Regions from separate parts of the Rhizobium binxianense genome, predicted to be linked through region 1. Evidence: predicted binding sites of a transcription regulator. Region 1 holds the regulator's gene; the other holds the start of a gene.

Region 1 (7,692 bases):
TGATTGGAAGCTGAAGGCGGCTGATGAAGCTGCCGGGCTTTGGGGGCTACGGCCTGGGGACGTAACGAATGAGCACATCCATCATACTTTTGTGCCTTGTGGTGATCGGTGCCGCCGCCTATCTGGTCGCGCGCAGCCGGGCCACGGCGCTTGCCGGCGGCAGATCCTCGGCATTGCACTCACGGCCGGCCTATTACGGCGCCTATGCGGCGATCTGGGCGGTTCTTCCGGCCCTCATCGTCCTCTGCGTCTGGCTGTCGGTCAGCCCCGGCATCATCCAATCCTCCGTTCGCGGCGCCTTTCCTGCCGACGTCAAGGCGCAAGCCGCCGTCGAGCAGGATCTCGGCTATTCCATGGTGGCGACGGTCGCCCGCGGCCTGACGATGCTGACCGCGGATGAAACCGCAGCGGTCGCCGGCGATCCGGCGGCACTCCAGGCCAAGCTCAGCGAAAAGGGTGTGCCGCTTGCTGGCCAGCCCCAGCCTTACATGCTCGACGCCGCCAAGAAGCTCAATGCCATGAGCATGACGAGCCGGCTGGCGATGACGGCTGTTGTCTTCATTCTGGCTGTCGCAGGCGCCTTCTATGCGCTGCGCGCCATTGCCCCGCGCTTCCGCGCCCGCAACCGGGTCGAGCGCGTCATGCTTTGGGGCCTGCTGCTCGCCTCTTCGATCGCCATTCTGACGACGATCGGCATCGTGCTTTCGATGCTGTCGGAAGCCGCGCGCTTCTTTGCCGCCGTTCCCGCCGCCGACTTCTTCTTCGGCACCGTCTGGGATCCGCGTTTTGCCGGTGCCGGCAGTTCGTCCTTCGGTCAGTTCGGCCTGATCCCGCTGTTGCTCGGCACGCTTTATATCGGCCTGGTCGCCATGCTGGTCGCCGTGCCGGTCGGTCTCTTTGCCGCCATCTACATGGCCGAATACGCCTCGCCGAAGGTGCGCGGCGTCGCCAAACCGCTGCTCGAAGTGCTCGCCGGCATTCCGACGATCGTCTACGGCTTCTTTGCCCTCGTCACCGTCGGCCCGTTCCTGCGCGATTTCTCGGCTCAGGTCAGCGGCCTGCTCTCCGGCAGCTACACCAACTTCATTCAGGCGCAGAGCGTTCTGACCGCCGGTATCGTCATGGGCATCATGCTGATTCCCTACGTCTCCTCGCTGTCGGACGACATCATCACCGCCGTGCCGCGGGCCCTGCGTGACGGTTCGCTCGGTCTCGGCGCCACCCGCTCCGAAACCATCAAGAAAGTGGTCTTGCCGGCCGCTCTTCCCGGCATCGTCGGCGCATTGCTGATGACGGCCTCGCGCGCCATCGGCGAAACCATGATCGTCGTGCTGGCCGCCGGTGTCGCCGCCCGCATCCAGATCAACCCCTTCGAGCCGATGACGACGGTGACCGTCAAGATCGTCAACCAGCTGACGGGCGACCTCGAGTTCACCTCGCCGCAGACCCTGGTTGCCTTCGCCCTTGGCATCACGCTGTTCTGCATCACGCTTTGCCTCAACATCTATGCGCTCTACATCGTGCGCAAATACCGGGAGCAGTACGAATGACGGATATTGTTTCTCCCACATCAGGCGTCACCGTCTCTAAGGCGCCTGCGCGCCGCGATATCGGCATCAAGCGCCGCTACGCCGCCGAGCGCCGGTTCCAGGCCTATGGCATCGCCGCCATCACCTTCGGTCTCGTCTTCCTGTTCATCCTGCTGTGGACGGTGATCGGCAAGGGCTACACCGCCTTCCAGCAGACGGCGATCACGCTGCCGATCGAATTCACCGAGAAGACGATCGACCCCGACAATAAGCGAGCGACCGACCCCTCGGTTCTGGTCGCCGCCAACTATCCGGTTCTCCTGCGCGACGCGATCGTCAAGCAGCTGAACATCAATGCCGCAAGCCGCCCTGACGTGCGCGATGCAACCGCTATGCTCTCCAAGGGTGCGCCGATCCAGCTGCGTGATATGGTGATCGCCGATCCGTCGATCATCGGCAAAACAGTCAATGTTACCGTGCTCGCCGACGCCAATGTCGACAGCGCCAGCAAGGGCCAGATCGATCTTAAGGTCGATGAGAAGAACCGCAAGGTCAACGACAAGCAGGTTGCCTGGATGAACGAGCTGAAGGCGAGCGGCGCTCTCCACAAGCAGTTCAACACTGGCCTCTTCGTCAACGGCAATTCCAGCCGTCCGGAGGCCGCCGGCCTCGGCGTCGCCCTCATCGGTTCGCTCTACCTGATGCTGATCGTGCTCGTGCTCGCTCTGCCGATCGGTGTTGCCGCCTCGATCTATCTCGAGGAGTTTGCGCCGAAGAATAAGCTGACGGATCTGATCGAGGTCAACATCAACAACCTCGCCGCCGTCCCTTCGATCGTATACGGCCTGCTCGGTCTGTCCGTCTTCATCAACTTCATCGGCCTGCCGCGCTCGGCCTCGCTGGTCGGCGGCCTGGTGCTGACGCTGATGACCCTGCCGACGATCATCATCGCGACGCGCGCAGCACTTCGCGCCGTGCCGCCGTCGATCCGCGCCGCAGCCCTTGGCCTCGGCGCCTCGAAGATGCAGATGGTGTTCCACCATGTTCTGCCGCTCGCCATGCCCGGCATCCTCACCGGCACGATCATCGGCCTGGCGCACGCGCTCGGCGAAACCGCGCCGCTGCTTTTGATCGGCATGGTCGCCTTCGTCGCCAACGCGCCGACCACACCGCTCGATCCCTCGACGGCCCTGCCCGTGCAGGTCTATATGTGGGCCAACGAGGCCGAACGTGCCTTCGTCGAGCGGACTTCGGGTGCCATCATCGTCCTGCTCCTGTTCCTGATCGTCATGAACATGGGCGCCATCCTCTTGCGTCGTCGCTTCGAGCGCCGCTGGTAAACGGAGTTAAACATCATGAACATGTTGACGGAAGCTGCAGTTGAAAAGGCGCTGGATCACAAGATGAGCAACGTCCCGTATAAGATGATCGGAAAGGATGTCTCTGTTTACTATGGCGAGAAGCGCGCGCTTTTCGACGTGAACCTGAACATCCGCGAAAACACCGTAACCGCGCTGATCGGCCCTTCGGGCTGCGGCAAGTCGACCTTCCTGCGGAGCCTCAACCGCATGAACGACACGATCGACGGCTGCCGCGTCACCGGCAAGATCACGCTTGATACCGACGATATCTATGATCCCGATATCGACGTCGTCGAACTTCGCGCCCGCGTCGGCATGGTCTTCCAGAAGCCGAATCCGTTCCCGAAGACGATCTATGAAAACGTCTCTTACGGCCCGCGCATCCATGGCCTGGCCAAGTCGAAAGCCGATCTCGACCAGATCGTCGAGACCAGCCTGCAGCGCGCCGGTCTCTGGAACGAAGTCAAGGACCGCGTGCATGAATCCGGCACGGGTCTTTCGGGCGGCCAGCAGCAGCGCCTCTGCATAGCACGCGCCGTCGCCGTCAGCCCTGAAGTCATCCTGATGGACGAGCCCTGCTCGGCGCTCGACCCGATCGCCACCGCCAAGGTCGAAGAGCTGATCCACGAACTGCGCGAGAACTACACGATCGTCATCGTCACCCACTCCATGCAGCAGGCCGCGCGCGTCTCGCAGCGCACCGCCATGTTCCACCTCGGCAATCTCGTCGAGGAGAACGACACCGACAAGATGTTCACCAATCCCGACGATCCGCGCACCCAGGACTACATCATGGGTCGCTTCGGCTGATTTTGGCGTCACCAAGCCTTTCCGTTATTCGAGGATAAAGCCCCATGGCATCGACACATATTTATTCTGCCTATGATGATGATCTGAAGTTCCTCTCCAGGCGGATTTCCGAAATGGGTGGCCTGGCCGAACAGATGGTCGCCGAATCCGTGCGGGCACTGGTCAACGGCGATACCGCGCTGGCGCAGAAGGTCATCTCCGACGATGTGATCCTCGATCACGCCGAACGCGAAATCGGCGACAAGGCGATCGTCACCATCGCCCGCCGCCAGCCGATGGCTGCGGACCTGCGTGAGATCATGGGTTCGATCCGCATCGCCGCCGATCTCGAACGCGTCGGCGACCTCGGCAAGAACACCGCCAAGCGCGTCATCGCCGTCCAAAGCACCGGCGTTCCCCGCAAGCTCGCCCGCGGCCTCGAGCATCTGTCCGAGCTGGCGCTCGTCCAGCTCAAGGAAGTGCTCGACGTCTACACGACGCGCGCCGCCGACAAGGCGAATGCCATCCGCGAGCGCGACAACGAGATCGACGCGATGTACACCTCGCTGTTCCGCGAGCTCCTGACCTACATGATGGAAGACCCGCGCAACATCACCAGCTGCACGCATCTTCTCTTCTGCGCCAAGAACATCGAGCGCATCGGCGACCACGCCACCAACATCGCCGAGACGATCTATTACATGGCGACCGGCGCGCAGCCGGAAGGCGATCGTCCGAAGGACGACAGCGCCAACACCGTCGGCGCGGTTACGGAATAATCGCCCGGACAGCCCGGGCCAGTCGCCCGGACCAGTCAATTGCATGCGCGCCCGTCCGGGCGCGCAAAGAGGTCGCAGCCTAGTTTGTGAATTTGCGCAGGATGCATTGCTTAAATCACCCCCGGTTTAAGGATCATGCGCGAGGAGACCGAGACGCATGATCCCGAGAGTTGCAGTTGTTGAAGACGAAGAAGCCCTGAGCGTGCTTCTTCGCTACAATCTCGAAGCGGAAGGCTTCGAGGTCGATACCATCCTTCGTGGCGACGAAGCCGAAATGCGGCTTCAGGAGCGCACGCCCGATCTTCTGATCCTCGATTGGATGCTGCCCGGCGTATCCGGCATCGAGCTCTGCCGGCGCCTGCGCATGCGGCCGGAAACCGAGCGCCTGCCGATCATCATGCTGACGGCGCGCGGCGAAGAGAGCGAGCGCGTCCGCGGGCTGTCGACGGGGGCCGACGATTACGTCGTCAAGCCCTTCTCGACCCCCGAGCTGGTTGCCCGCGTCAAGGCGATGCTGCGCCGCGCCCGCCCCGAGGTGCTGTCGACGGTGCTGAAATGCGGCGATATCGAGCTCGACCGCGAAACCCATCGCGTCCATCGCAAGAGCCGTGAAGTCCGCCTCGGCCCCACCGAATTCCGCCTGCTGGAATTCCTGATGTCGTCGCCGGGCCGGGTCTTCTCCCGCTCGCAGCTTCTCGACGGCGTCTGGGGCCACGACATCTATGTCGACGAACGCACCGTCGACGTCCATGTCGGCCGGCTGCGCAAGGCGCTGAATTTCTCCAACATGCAGGACGTCATCCGCACCGTCCGCGGCGCCGGTTATTCGATGGAAGCCTGAGGGCTGCGTCACTACAGCTCGGCCGACGGCTCTTTCGTCATGCTCGGGCTTGTCCCGCTGCTGTCCGGTTCGCGGCGATGGACTGCCCCTCATCCGGCTGCCGCCACCTTCTCCCCGCTCGCGGGGCGAAGGGACCCCGCCGCGACGTCTCCGTTCCCCTTCCTACACCTCTCGTGTGGCACGTCCCCTCGCCCCGTTTACGGGGAGAGGGTTAGGGTGAGGGGCAGCCATAGCCGCAATGAGCGCTTCCATCCACGCATAAAAAAACGGGCCACTCGGCCCGTTTTCTGCATTCTAACGATGTCTGCCGCTCAGCCAGCCCGCGCTGCCGCCCGGCGGCGTTCGTTGACCGGCTGGTAGGCGAGCTTCTGGTGATAGCTGCAATAGGGCGAATTGTCGGGGGATTCGCAGCCGCAGAAGTGGAAGTCGTCCTTCAGCGGATCGCCGACCGGCCACTTGCAGGTGCGTTCGGTCAGTTCCGTCAGGCCGAGGCGGCGCGAAATCGGCACGACCACGTTGCCCCTCGGCACATATTCCATTTCCTCGATCGTTTCGATCTCGATCTCTTCCTTCAGCATCGTTGCGCCCTGCTGGCGGGTAACGGTGCGGGTGGTGACGCGAGAGGCGTAGTTCGGCGCGCGCGGTGCCGCTGTATTGCGCTTCGGCGTTCGCGCCGCGGTGCTGGTGCCGCCGGCCTTGGCACGGCCCGGAAGGCTCAGTCGGTGAACCTTGCCGATAACAGCGTTTCTGCTGACACCGCCAAGTTGCGCCGCGATCTGGCTGGCGCTCAGTCCTTCGGCCCAAAGCTTCTTGAGTTTCTCGACCCGCTCGTCTGTCCAGTTCATGCCCTGTCTCCACCTTTTGCGTTGGTGATGGCAGAATCCCTCACCGTTGTCCCGGGAGCTCCGAAACAAGAAACGCTTGATCAATTTTGGTGACTAGTTCCGCCGCATGCAGTCTAGTAATTGAACTTTAACCTAGTGTGAGGCTGACTCCGTGACAAGAGTCGCATGAATCCGGATGAATCGAATTCGTAGTTTTCCCCAACTTGCTGCCCCTGCGTGGCATTTCTGCAATAATGCCTGTTGAAGACTGAAAATGCCGCTGCACACCCTTGCTGCATGCGCTAAGGGCGCAGTTTTGTTGACATTGCAGCGCGAAAAGGAAATAGTGCCAGTCGCCGCCGCAAGGCGGCATTTTTGATTTTTCGGGCCTGGTTTTCTTAGCCGGAGTCAGTCGCCCCATAACTTTAGATCGGGAGATCGCGCCATGGCTGAAGCCGCGCCGCTTTATGACACCTATTCTCGTGCCCCGCTGCGGTTCGAGCGAGGCGAGGGCGTGTGGCTGATCACCGAAAGCGGCGAGCGATATCTCGATTTCGGCGCCGGCGTCGCCGTCACCTCGGTCGGCCACAGCAATCCGCATGTGGTGGGCGCCCTGAAGGAGCAGGCCGACAAGGTCTGGCACCTCTCCAACATCTATGAGATCCCCGGCCAGGAGCGCCTGGCCAAACGGCTGACGGACGCCACCTTCGCCGACAAGGTGTTCTTCACCAATTCGGGCGCCGAGGCGCTCGAATGCGCGATCAAGACGGCGCGCCGCTATCAGTATTCCAAGGGCCATCCCGAGCGCTTCCATATCATCACCTTCGAGGGCGCCTTCCACGGACGGACGCTGGCGACGATCGCCGCCGGCGGCCAGGAGAAATATCTCGAAGGCTTCGGCCCCAAGGCGCCGGGTTTTGATCAGGTGGCTTTCGGCGATATCGAAGCGGTGCGCGCCGCGATCACCGATGCCACGGCTGCAATCCTGATCGAGCCGGTGCAGGGCGAGGGCGGCGTGCGTCCCGCCACCCCCGAATTCATGAAGGCGCTTCGCCAGATCTGCGACGAACACGGCCTGCTGCTGATCCTCGACGAGGTCCAGACCGGCGTCGGCCGTACCGGCAAGCTCTTCGCCCATGAATGGTCGGGCGTCACCCCCGACATCATGGCGGTCGCCAAGGGCATCGGCGGCGGGTTCCCGCTCGGTGCCTGCCTTGCCACATCAGAGGCTGCCTCCGGCATGAAGGCCGGCACCCATGGCTCGACCTATGGCGGCAATCCGCTTGCCATGGCCGTCGGCAGCGCCGTGCTCGACATCATTCTCGCCGATGGCTTCCTCCAGCAGGTGCGCGACGTAGCACTGGTTTTCCGCCAGGGCCTCGCCTCGCTGAAGGATCGCTATCCCGATGTGATTGAGGATATCAGAGGCGAGGGGCTGTTGCTCGGCGTCAAGGCCGCCATTCCCTCGGCCGAACTGCTGCAGGCGATCCGCGCCGCCCATCTGCTCGGCGTGCCCGCCGGCGACAACGTCATCCGCCTTCTTCCGCCCCTCGTCGTCACCGCCGAGGA
Region 2 (7,692 bases), 380 kb from region 1:
GGGCCGCCGAGCACGACGCATTCGCCTGCTGCGACCGAAAAGGCGACATCGGAGACGACGGGCAGTTTGATGCCGTCGCGCAGATGCATGGTGAAGCTCTTCGAGACTTCGGAAACGACGAGGGGCGTTGGCATGATGTCTTCTTCCTTGTTTCGGGCCTCAAACCTGCAGGATCGAGGAGACGAGCAACTGCGTGTAAGGTTCTCTGGGATCGTCGAGCACCCGGTCGGTGAGGCCGTGCTCGATGACGTAGCCGTCCTTCATCACCATCATCCGGTGCGAGAGCAGGCGAGCGACGGCGAGATCGTGGGTGACGATGATGGCCGAGAGGCCGAGATCGTTGACGAGGCCGCGCACGAGATCGAGCAGGCGCGCCTGCACCGAGACGTCGAGGCCGCCTGTGGGTTCGTCCATGAAGACGAGGCGCGGGCCGGTGACGAGGTTGCGGGCGATCTGCAGGCGCTGGCGCATGCCGCCGGAAAAGGCGCGCGGCTGGTCGTCGATGCGGTCGGCGTCGATCTCGACGCGTTCCAGCCAGTCGATCGCCGAGGCGCGGATCTTGCCGTAGTGCCGGTCGCCGATCGCCATCAGCCGTTCACCGACATTGGCGCCGGCCGAGACCGCCATGCGCAGGCCGTCGGCCGGGTTCTGGTGCACGAAACCCCAGTCGGTGCGCATCAGGAAGCGCCGTTCGGCCTCGTTCATGCGGTAGAGATCACGGTAGCTGCCGTCGCGCATGTGGTATTCGACGCTGCCGGTCGTCGGCATCAGCCGGGTGGAGATGCAGTTGAGCAGCGTCGTCTTGCCCGAACCGGATTCGCCGACGATGGCCAGCACTTCACCGGGCCAGAGCTCGAAGGAGATGTTCCGGCAGCCAATGCGGTTGCCGTAGAATTTCGAAACGTCATGGACTTTGAGAAGCGGTGTGTCGGTCATTCTGCAGCCTCCCGGGCCAGCATTTCGCCGGCATGCCCCTGTGCGCGGCGGTCTTCGCAATGGTCGGTATCGGAGCAGACGAACATGCGCCCGCCCTTGTCGTCGAGAATGACCTCGTCGAGGTAGACCTCCTCTGCGCCACAAAGGGCGCAGGGTTTGCCGAAGCGCTGGATTTCGAAGGGATGGTCTTCAAAGTCCAGGCTGACGACATCGGTATAGGGCGGCACCGCGTAGATGCGCTTTTCGCGGCCGGCGCCGAAAAGCTGCAGCGCTTCCGACCTGTGCATCTTCGGATTGTCGAACTTCGGTGTCGGCGAGGGATCCATGACGTAGCGGCCATGCACCTTGACGGGATAGGCATAGGTCGTGGCGATGCGGCCGTTATGGGCGATGTCCTCGTAGAGCTTCACATGCATCAGGCCGTATTCCTCGAGCGCATGCATCTTGCGGGTCTCGGTCTCGCGCGGTTCGAGGAAGCGCAGCGGTTCCGGGATTGGCACCTGATAGACGAGCACCTGGCCGGCTCCGAGCTTTTCCTCGGGGATGCGGTGGCGCGTCTGGATGATCGTCGCCTCGCTGGTATGGGTGGTCACCGCGACATTGGCGACCTTCTGGAAGAAAGCGCGGATCGAAACGGCGTTGGTCGTATCGTCGGCACCCTGATCGATGACCTTCAGCACGTCGTCAGGCCCGATGATCGAGGCCGTCACCTGCACGCCGCCGGTGCCCCAGCCATAGGGCATCGGCATTTCGCGCGAGGCGAAGGGCACCTGGTAGCCCGGAATGGCGATCGCCTTCAGGATGGCGCGGCGGATCATCCGCTTGGTCTGTTCGTCGAGATAGGCGAAGTTGTAGCTGGCCAGATCGCTCATTCGGCGGCTTCCTTCATGTCTTCGCCGCCGTTGCGGGCGGCTTCGAATTCACGGCGCATGCGGCGGACGAGATCGAGTTCGGCCTGGAAGTCCACATAATGCGGCAGCTTCAGGTGCTCGACGAAGCCTGTCGCCTGGACGTTGTCGGAATGCGAGATGACGAATTCCTCGTCCTGGGCCGGCGCGGTGATATCCTCGCCGAGCTCTTCGGCGCGTAGCGCCCGATCGACGAGCGACATCGCCATCGCCTTGCGCTCGCTCTGGCCGAACACCAGGCCGTAGCCGCGGGTAAATTGCGGCGGTGCCTTGGCCGAACCCTTGAACTGGTTGACCATCTGGCACTCGGTGATCTGGATTGTGCCGAGCGAGACGGTGAAACCGAGTTCCGGCACGTCGAATTCCACCTCGACGTCACCGATGCGGATTTCGCCGGTGAAGGGGTGGTTGCGGCCATAGCCGCGCTGGGTGGAATAACCGAGCGCCAGCAGGAAACCTTCGTCGCCGCGGGCAAGCGCCTGCAGGCGCAGATCCCGGGTCATCGGAAATTCCATCGGCTCGCGGGTCAGATCGCCGATCTGGTGATCCTCCGGCATGTCGCCGTCGGCTTCGATCAGGCCTTCCTCGCCGAGGATCTCGGAGACGCGCATGACGCGGCCGGTCTCGGCCGGACGCTGGGCCGGCGTCTCGACCGCCTCGTCCTGAAGCAGCGAGGGATCGAGCAGGCGGTGGGTATAGTCGAAGGTAGGCCCGAGCAGCTGTCCGCCCGGCAGATCTTTGTAGGTCGCCGAGATGCGGCGTTCGATCGTCATATCAGCCGTGTCGAGCGGCTTGGAATAGCCGAAGCACGGCAGCGTCGTGCGGTAGGCGCGCAGCAGGAAGATGGCTTCGATCATATCGCCGCGCGATTGGCGCACGGCAAGCGCCGCGAGCGTGCGGTCGAAAAGCGAAGCCTCGGCCATCACGCGGTCGACGGCGAGCGCCAACTGCGCCACGATCTGGTCGATGCCGATCGCCGGCAGCGAACGGTCGCCGCGACGGCGGTCGGCGAGCAGCCGATGGGCATTGGCGATGGCGGCCTCGCCACCTTTGACGGCAACATACATGAGCTCAGATCTCCGTTGCTGTGATCTTGGTGGTGCGCGGCAGGCAGAGGAAATGTTTGCCCGCCGTCAGCACGATGTCGATGCCGCGCGGAAAGAGCGCGCGGTTCTCGGTCCAGAGCCTGAGGAAAGTTTCCGGCAGACCGACGGGGGCGATCTCCGTCACGCTCTGGATGCCCGGACCCATCAGCGCCAGCCTGCGGCCGCCCTCAAGATCGGCGAGTTCGATGACGACGGTCGTCGAGCGGTCGGGATATTCCTGCGTGCCGGACGCAAACAGACCGAAAGAGGAAAGGGCGGTGCCGGCCTCGGTGAAGGCAAAGCGCGCCTCGGCCTTTTCGGTGGTCAGCGGCGCACCGGTGTGGAAGCCGAGCCACTCCGGCACGGCCGATTTCGCCAGTCCCTGGGAAAGCCAGACTGATGTGTCGTGGTCGCAAAGCGTCAACGCGATCGCGCCGGCGGCGATGCCGAGCGGCGCCGGTGGCGCGGCATCGGGCTGAACGGTCTGGATCGTGCCGGGGCGGGCCATGCCGTCCATCAGCATCTTGAAGACGCTCTGGGCATGAAAGACCGGCTCGGCAAAGCCGCCGGTCAGCGCTTCTGTCTTCAGGCCCATCAGTTGTCTCCCCGCACCATGGTGAAGAAATCGACGCGGGTCGCCGCCGTCTCGTCGGCCTTGCGGCGTTCGGCATCGGCGATCCGCTCGGCGATCGGCAAAAGCAGCGCCTGTTCGACGAAATCCTTCGTCGCCTCCTCCTGCCAGAGCGCGTCGAAGACCGCCGCAAGCCGGGCCTTCTCGCGGTCGGTGCCGAGCGCCTGGGCATGGCCGACCGCGCCGGAATCAAGCCGGACGGTCGCCCGTGTCACCGTCACTTCGCCAAGATTGAAGGGCGCGCCGCCGCCGCCGATGCGCCCACGCACCATCACCAGCCCGGTCTCCGGCCCGCGCACCGGATGCGCCGCAGGCTTTTGCGGCAACGCATCCCAGACCGCCTGGAGTTCGCTGCGTTCCGCGCGCGCCAGCAGATCGGCGGCGCGTTTGCGCCCGGATGCCGTCTGTGACGCAGCGTCTTTCCTGTCCGCTGAGATCATCGCCGCTTCCTCTAAAATGTCTATTGATATAGACAACCATACAAGATACAACTACGCTTAAATCGATGTCGTGACAAGCGTGTGACGTCGCCGGTTTGAAATGGCAGGACAGGGCGAATGGCGGGATTGAAACAGGTGCAAAGGCAGACCGGCGTGGCGCTCTGGCGCCAGATCGCCGACCGGATTCGCGAGGCGATCAGCAGCGGCATCTATGACGAAACCGGCATGGTGCCGCCGGAAACGATCCTGGCGCAGCAATTCGGCGTCAACCGGCATACGGTGCGCAGCGCTTTGGCGGCGCTGGCGCAGGAGGGAATCGTGCGTGCGGTACAAGGTCGCGGCACGCTGATCGAGCGCAGGGAGCGGCTGAATTTCCCGATCACAAAGCGTACGCGCTTCAGCGCCGGCATCGGCGATCAGGCGCGTGAGATGCGCGGCCTTCTGCTCGATGAAGCGAAGGAGGAAGCGAGTGCTGAGATCGCCCGCTGGCTGGGCCTGAAGTCGGGAGAAGAGGTGATCCGTCTGGAAACCCTGCGCCATGCCGACAGGCGGCCGGTTTCAAAGGCGACGAGCTGGTTTCCCGCCATCCGCTTCGCCGGGATCGGTCAAGCCTACCGGAAGCATGAATCGATCACCAAGGCTTTCGCCGAACTCGGCCTGTCGGACTATATCAGAGCGACCACCGAGGTGACGGCCGCTCATGCGAGTGCCGCCGACATGGCCGACCTCGAACTCACCCCCGGCGCGATCCTGCTGATTACCAAGGCGATGAATACCGATCTTGACGGCGTGCCGGTACAATATTCGATCAGCCGCTTTGCGGCCGACCGGGTGCAGTTCACGATCGAGAACTGAGGCCCAGAATTGGAAGGCGTGCCAGCCGATTCCAGTGGCACGCCGTACCGAATTCAGTGCGCGCCCGACATGTCGCCGAGCACTTCCTTGGAGGCGACGGTGGAATCCGCCTTCAGCTTGTAGACCATCGGCACACCGGTCGCGAGGTTGAGGGCGAGCACGCCTTCTTTGCTCAGCTTGTCGAGCACCATGACAAGCGAGCGCAGCGAATTGCCGTGTGCGGCAACCAGCACCTTTTCGCCCCTGAGCACGCGCGGCAGGATTTCGGTGAGGTAATAGGGCCAGACGCGGGCGCCGGTGTCGCGCAGGCTTTCGCCGCCCGGAGGCGGCACGTCATAGGAGCGGCGCCAGACATGCACCTGTTCCTCGCCCCATTTGGCGCGCGCATCGTCCTTGTTGAGGCCGGAGAGATCGCCATAGTCGCGCTCGTTCAGCGCTTGGTCGCGGATCGTCTGGAGATCGGGCTGGCCGACCTTGTCGAGGACGAGCTTCAAGGTGTGCTGCGCGCGCACAAGCGCCGAGGTGTAAGCGACGTCGAATTTGATCCCGTATTCGGCCAGCGCCTCACCCCCGGCCTTGGCTTCCTGAATTCCGAGTTCGGTCAGATCGGGATCCTTCCAGCCGGTGAAGAGATTCTTCAGGTTCCAGTCACTCTGGCCGTGGCGGACGAGGACGAGGGTACCGCTCATGAATATGCCTCCGTAGTATCGTTATTGGGAAGAAAGCCCGAGCACGTCGAGCATGGAATAGAGACCCGGCTTCTTGTCGCGCGCCCAAAGGGCCGCCTTGATGGCGCCGCGCGCAAAGATCGAGCGGTCGGCCGCACTGTGCGACAGCGTGACGATTTCGCCTTCTCCCGCAAGAAGCACCGAATGCTCGCCGATGACGGAACCGCCGCGCAGCGTGGCAAAGCCGATCGTGCCCGCCTCGCGGGCGCCGGTATGGCCGTCGCGCACCCGCACCGATTTCGAGGCGAGTTCGATGCCGCGGCCCTTGGCCGCGGCCTCGCCGAAGAGAAGGGCGGTGCCGGAAGGCGCATCCACCTTGTGCTTGTGGTGCATTTCCAGGATCTCGATATCCCAGTCGGCAGGCTCGAGCGCACGTGCCGCCTGCTCGGCGAGCACGCTGAGCAGATTGACCCCGAGGCTCATATTGCCCGACTTGACGACGCGGGCGTGGCGGGCGGCGGCGGCGATCTTCGCGTTGTCCTCTGCCGAACAGCCGGTCGTGCCGATCACATGTACGATGCGCGCCTGCGCGGCGAGGCCTGAGAATTCCACGGTTGCGGCAGGCGAGGTGAAGTCGAGCACGCCTTCGGCATCGAGAAAGGCGTTGAGCGGATCGTCGCCGATAATGACGCCGGTCGGGCCGAGACCGGCAATCTCGCCGGCATCCTTGCCGATAAAGGGCGAGCCGGTGCGTTCGACCGCGGCATGTAGCCTCACGCCCTCGATCGAATGGATGAGCCGGATCAGCGTCTGGCCCATGCGCCCGGCTGCGCCAACCACCACCAGTTTCATCGCAGCATCGCTCATCTCAGTCTCACCAGGTCAATGTGAATCGGAGGCCGAAGGCCTCTGCAGATTGTTGAGGCGAGCGTAAAGACCGTCGCTGACCTTCGCAAGCGTCTCGTGATTGCCTTGCTCGACGACACGGCCCTGCTGCATGACGACGATCTTGTCGGCGCGCACCACGGTCGAAAGCCGGTGGGCGATGACGACGACGGTGCGCCCGGTCATCGCCTCGTCGAGCGCCTTTTGAACCGCCGCCTCGGATTCGGTGTCGAGGGCCGACGTCGCCTCGTCGAGAAGCAGGATCGGCGCATTGCGCACCAGCGCACGCGCAATCGACAGCCGCTGGCGCTGGCCGCCCGAAAGCGTCACGCCGTTTTCGCCGACGGCCGTCTCGTAACCCTGCGGCTGTGCCGAGATGAAGTCATGCGCATAGGCAAGCCGGGCCGCTTCTTCCACCTCGGCATCCGTCGCCTCCGGCCGGCCGTAGCGGATATTGTCGCGGATCGTGCCCTCGAACAGATAGGGCTGCTGCGAGACATAGGCGAGCTGCTGGCGCAGCGACTTCTTGGTGATGTGGGCGATATCCTGCCCGTCGATCAGGATTTCGCCTTCGCGCGGATCGTAGAAGCGCGGAATGAGGCTGATGACGGTGGATTTGCCGGCGCCCGAGGGACCGACCAGCGCCGTGGTGGCGCCGCCCTCGGCGATGAAGCTCACGCCGCTGAGCACGCTCTCATTGCCGTAGGCGAAGGACACATTGCGGAATTCGATCCTCGCCTGCGTCACCGCCAGCGGCTTTGCATCCGGCAGGTCGCGCTGGCGCGGTTCCATGTCGAGCAGTTCGTAGATCATCCGCGCATTGACGACGGCACGCTCCATCTGCACCTGCAGGCGGGCGAGCCGGCGGGCCGGGTCATAGGCCAGCAGCAGCGCGGTCACGAAGGAGAAGAAGGCGCCCGGCGGCACATTGTAGTAGATCGAGCGGTAGGCGGCATAGGCAAGCACGCTGGCAACGGCAAAGCCTGCGAAACTCTCCGTCAGCGGAGAGGTGCGTTCGGACAGCCGGGCTATCCGGTTCGCCCGGTTTTCGGCGCCCGTGATGAGTTTGTTGACCTTGCGCTCCAGCTCCTCTTCCATCGTAAAGGCTTTGACGATGGCGATGCCCTGGATGGTCTCCTGCATGGCGCCGAGCACATGGCTGTTCAAATGCACCGCCTCGCGGGTCGCCGAGCGTAGCCGCTTGGAAACATAGCGCAGCGCATAAAGCAGCGGCGGCGCCATGATGAACACGGCAAGGCTGAGCAGCGGATCCTGGAGGATCAT

Evidence for each region. Region 1 encodes PhoB, which activates phosphate uptake and scavenging genes when phosphate is short. Its sites were predicted from a motif close to TGTCATNNANCTGTCAT; they were not measured.
Region 2: phnF (phosphonate metabolism transcriptional regulator PhnF) is a predicted target of PhoB. The motif match lies at 4,071-4,087, and genes of this name have one in related genera.

What each region holds. Positions count from the first base shown of each region.
Region 1 is NZ_CP118713.1:169,797-177,488, forward strand. It holds gene pstC (phosphate ABC transporter permease subunit PstC) at 69-1,550, shown strand; gene pstA (phosphate ABC transporter permease PstA) at 1,547-2,869, shown strand; gene pstB (phosphate ABC transporter ATP-binding protein PstB) at 2,885-3,700, shown strand; gene phoU (phosphate signaling complex protein PhoU) at 3,745-4,458, shown strand; gene phoB (phosphate regulon transcriptional regulator PhoB) at 4,616-5,299, shown strand; gene PO860_RS00870 (GcrA family cell cycle regulator) at 5,611-6,144, opposite strand; gene PO860_RS00875 (aspartate aminotransferase family protein) at 6,569-7,692, shown strand, end outside.
Region 2 is NZ_CP118713.1:4,347,191-4,354,882, forward strand. It holds gene phnL (phosphonate C-P lyase system protein PhnL) at 1-134, opposite strand, end outside; gene phnK (phosphonate C-P lyase system protein PhnK) at 160-936, opposite strand; gene PO860_RS21160 (alpha-D-ribose 1-methylphosphonate 5-phosphate C-P-lyase PhnJ) at 933-1,808, opposite strand; gene PO860_RS21165 (carbon-phosphorus lyase complex subunit) at 1,805-2,911, opposite strand; gene phnH (phosphonate C-P lyase system protein PhnH) at 2,916-3,524, opposite strand; gene phnG (phosphonate C-P lyase system protein PhnG) at 3,524-4,000, opposite strand; gene phnF (phosphonate metabolism transcriptional regulator PhnF) at 4,118-4,855, shown strand; gene PO860_RS21185 (2,3-bisphosphoglycerate-dependent phosphoglycerate mutase) at 4,909-5,544, opposite strand; gene dapB (4-hydroxy-tetrahydrodipicolinate reductase) at 5,566-6,390, opposite strand; gene PO860_RS21195 (ABC transporter ATP-binding protein) at 6,406-7,692, opposite strand, start outside.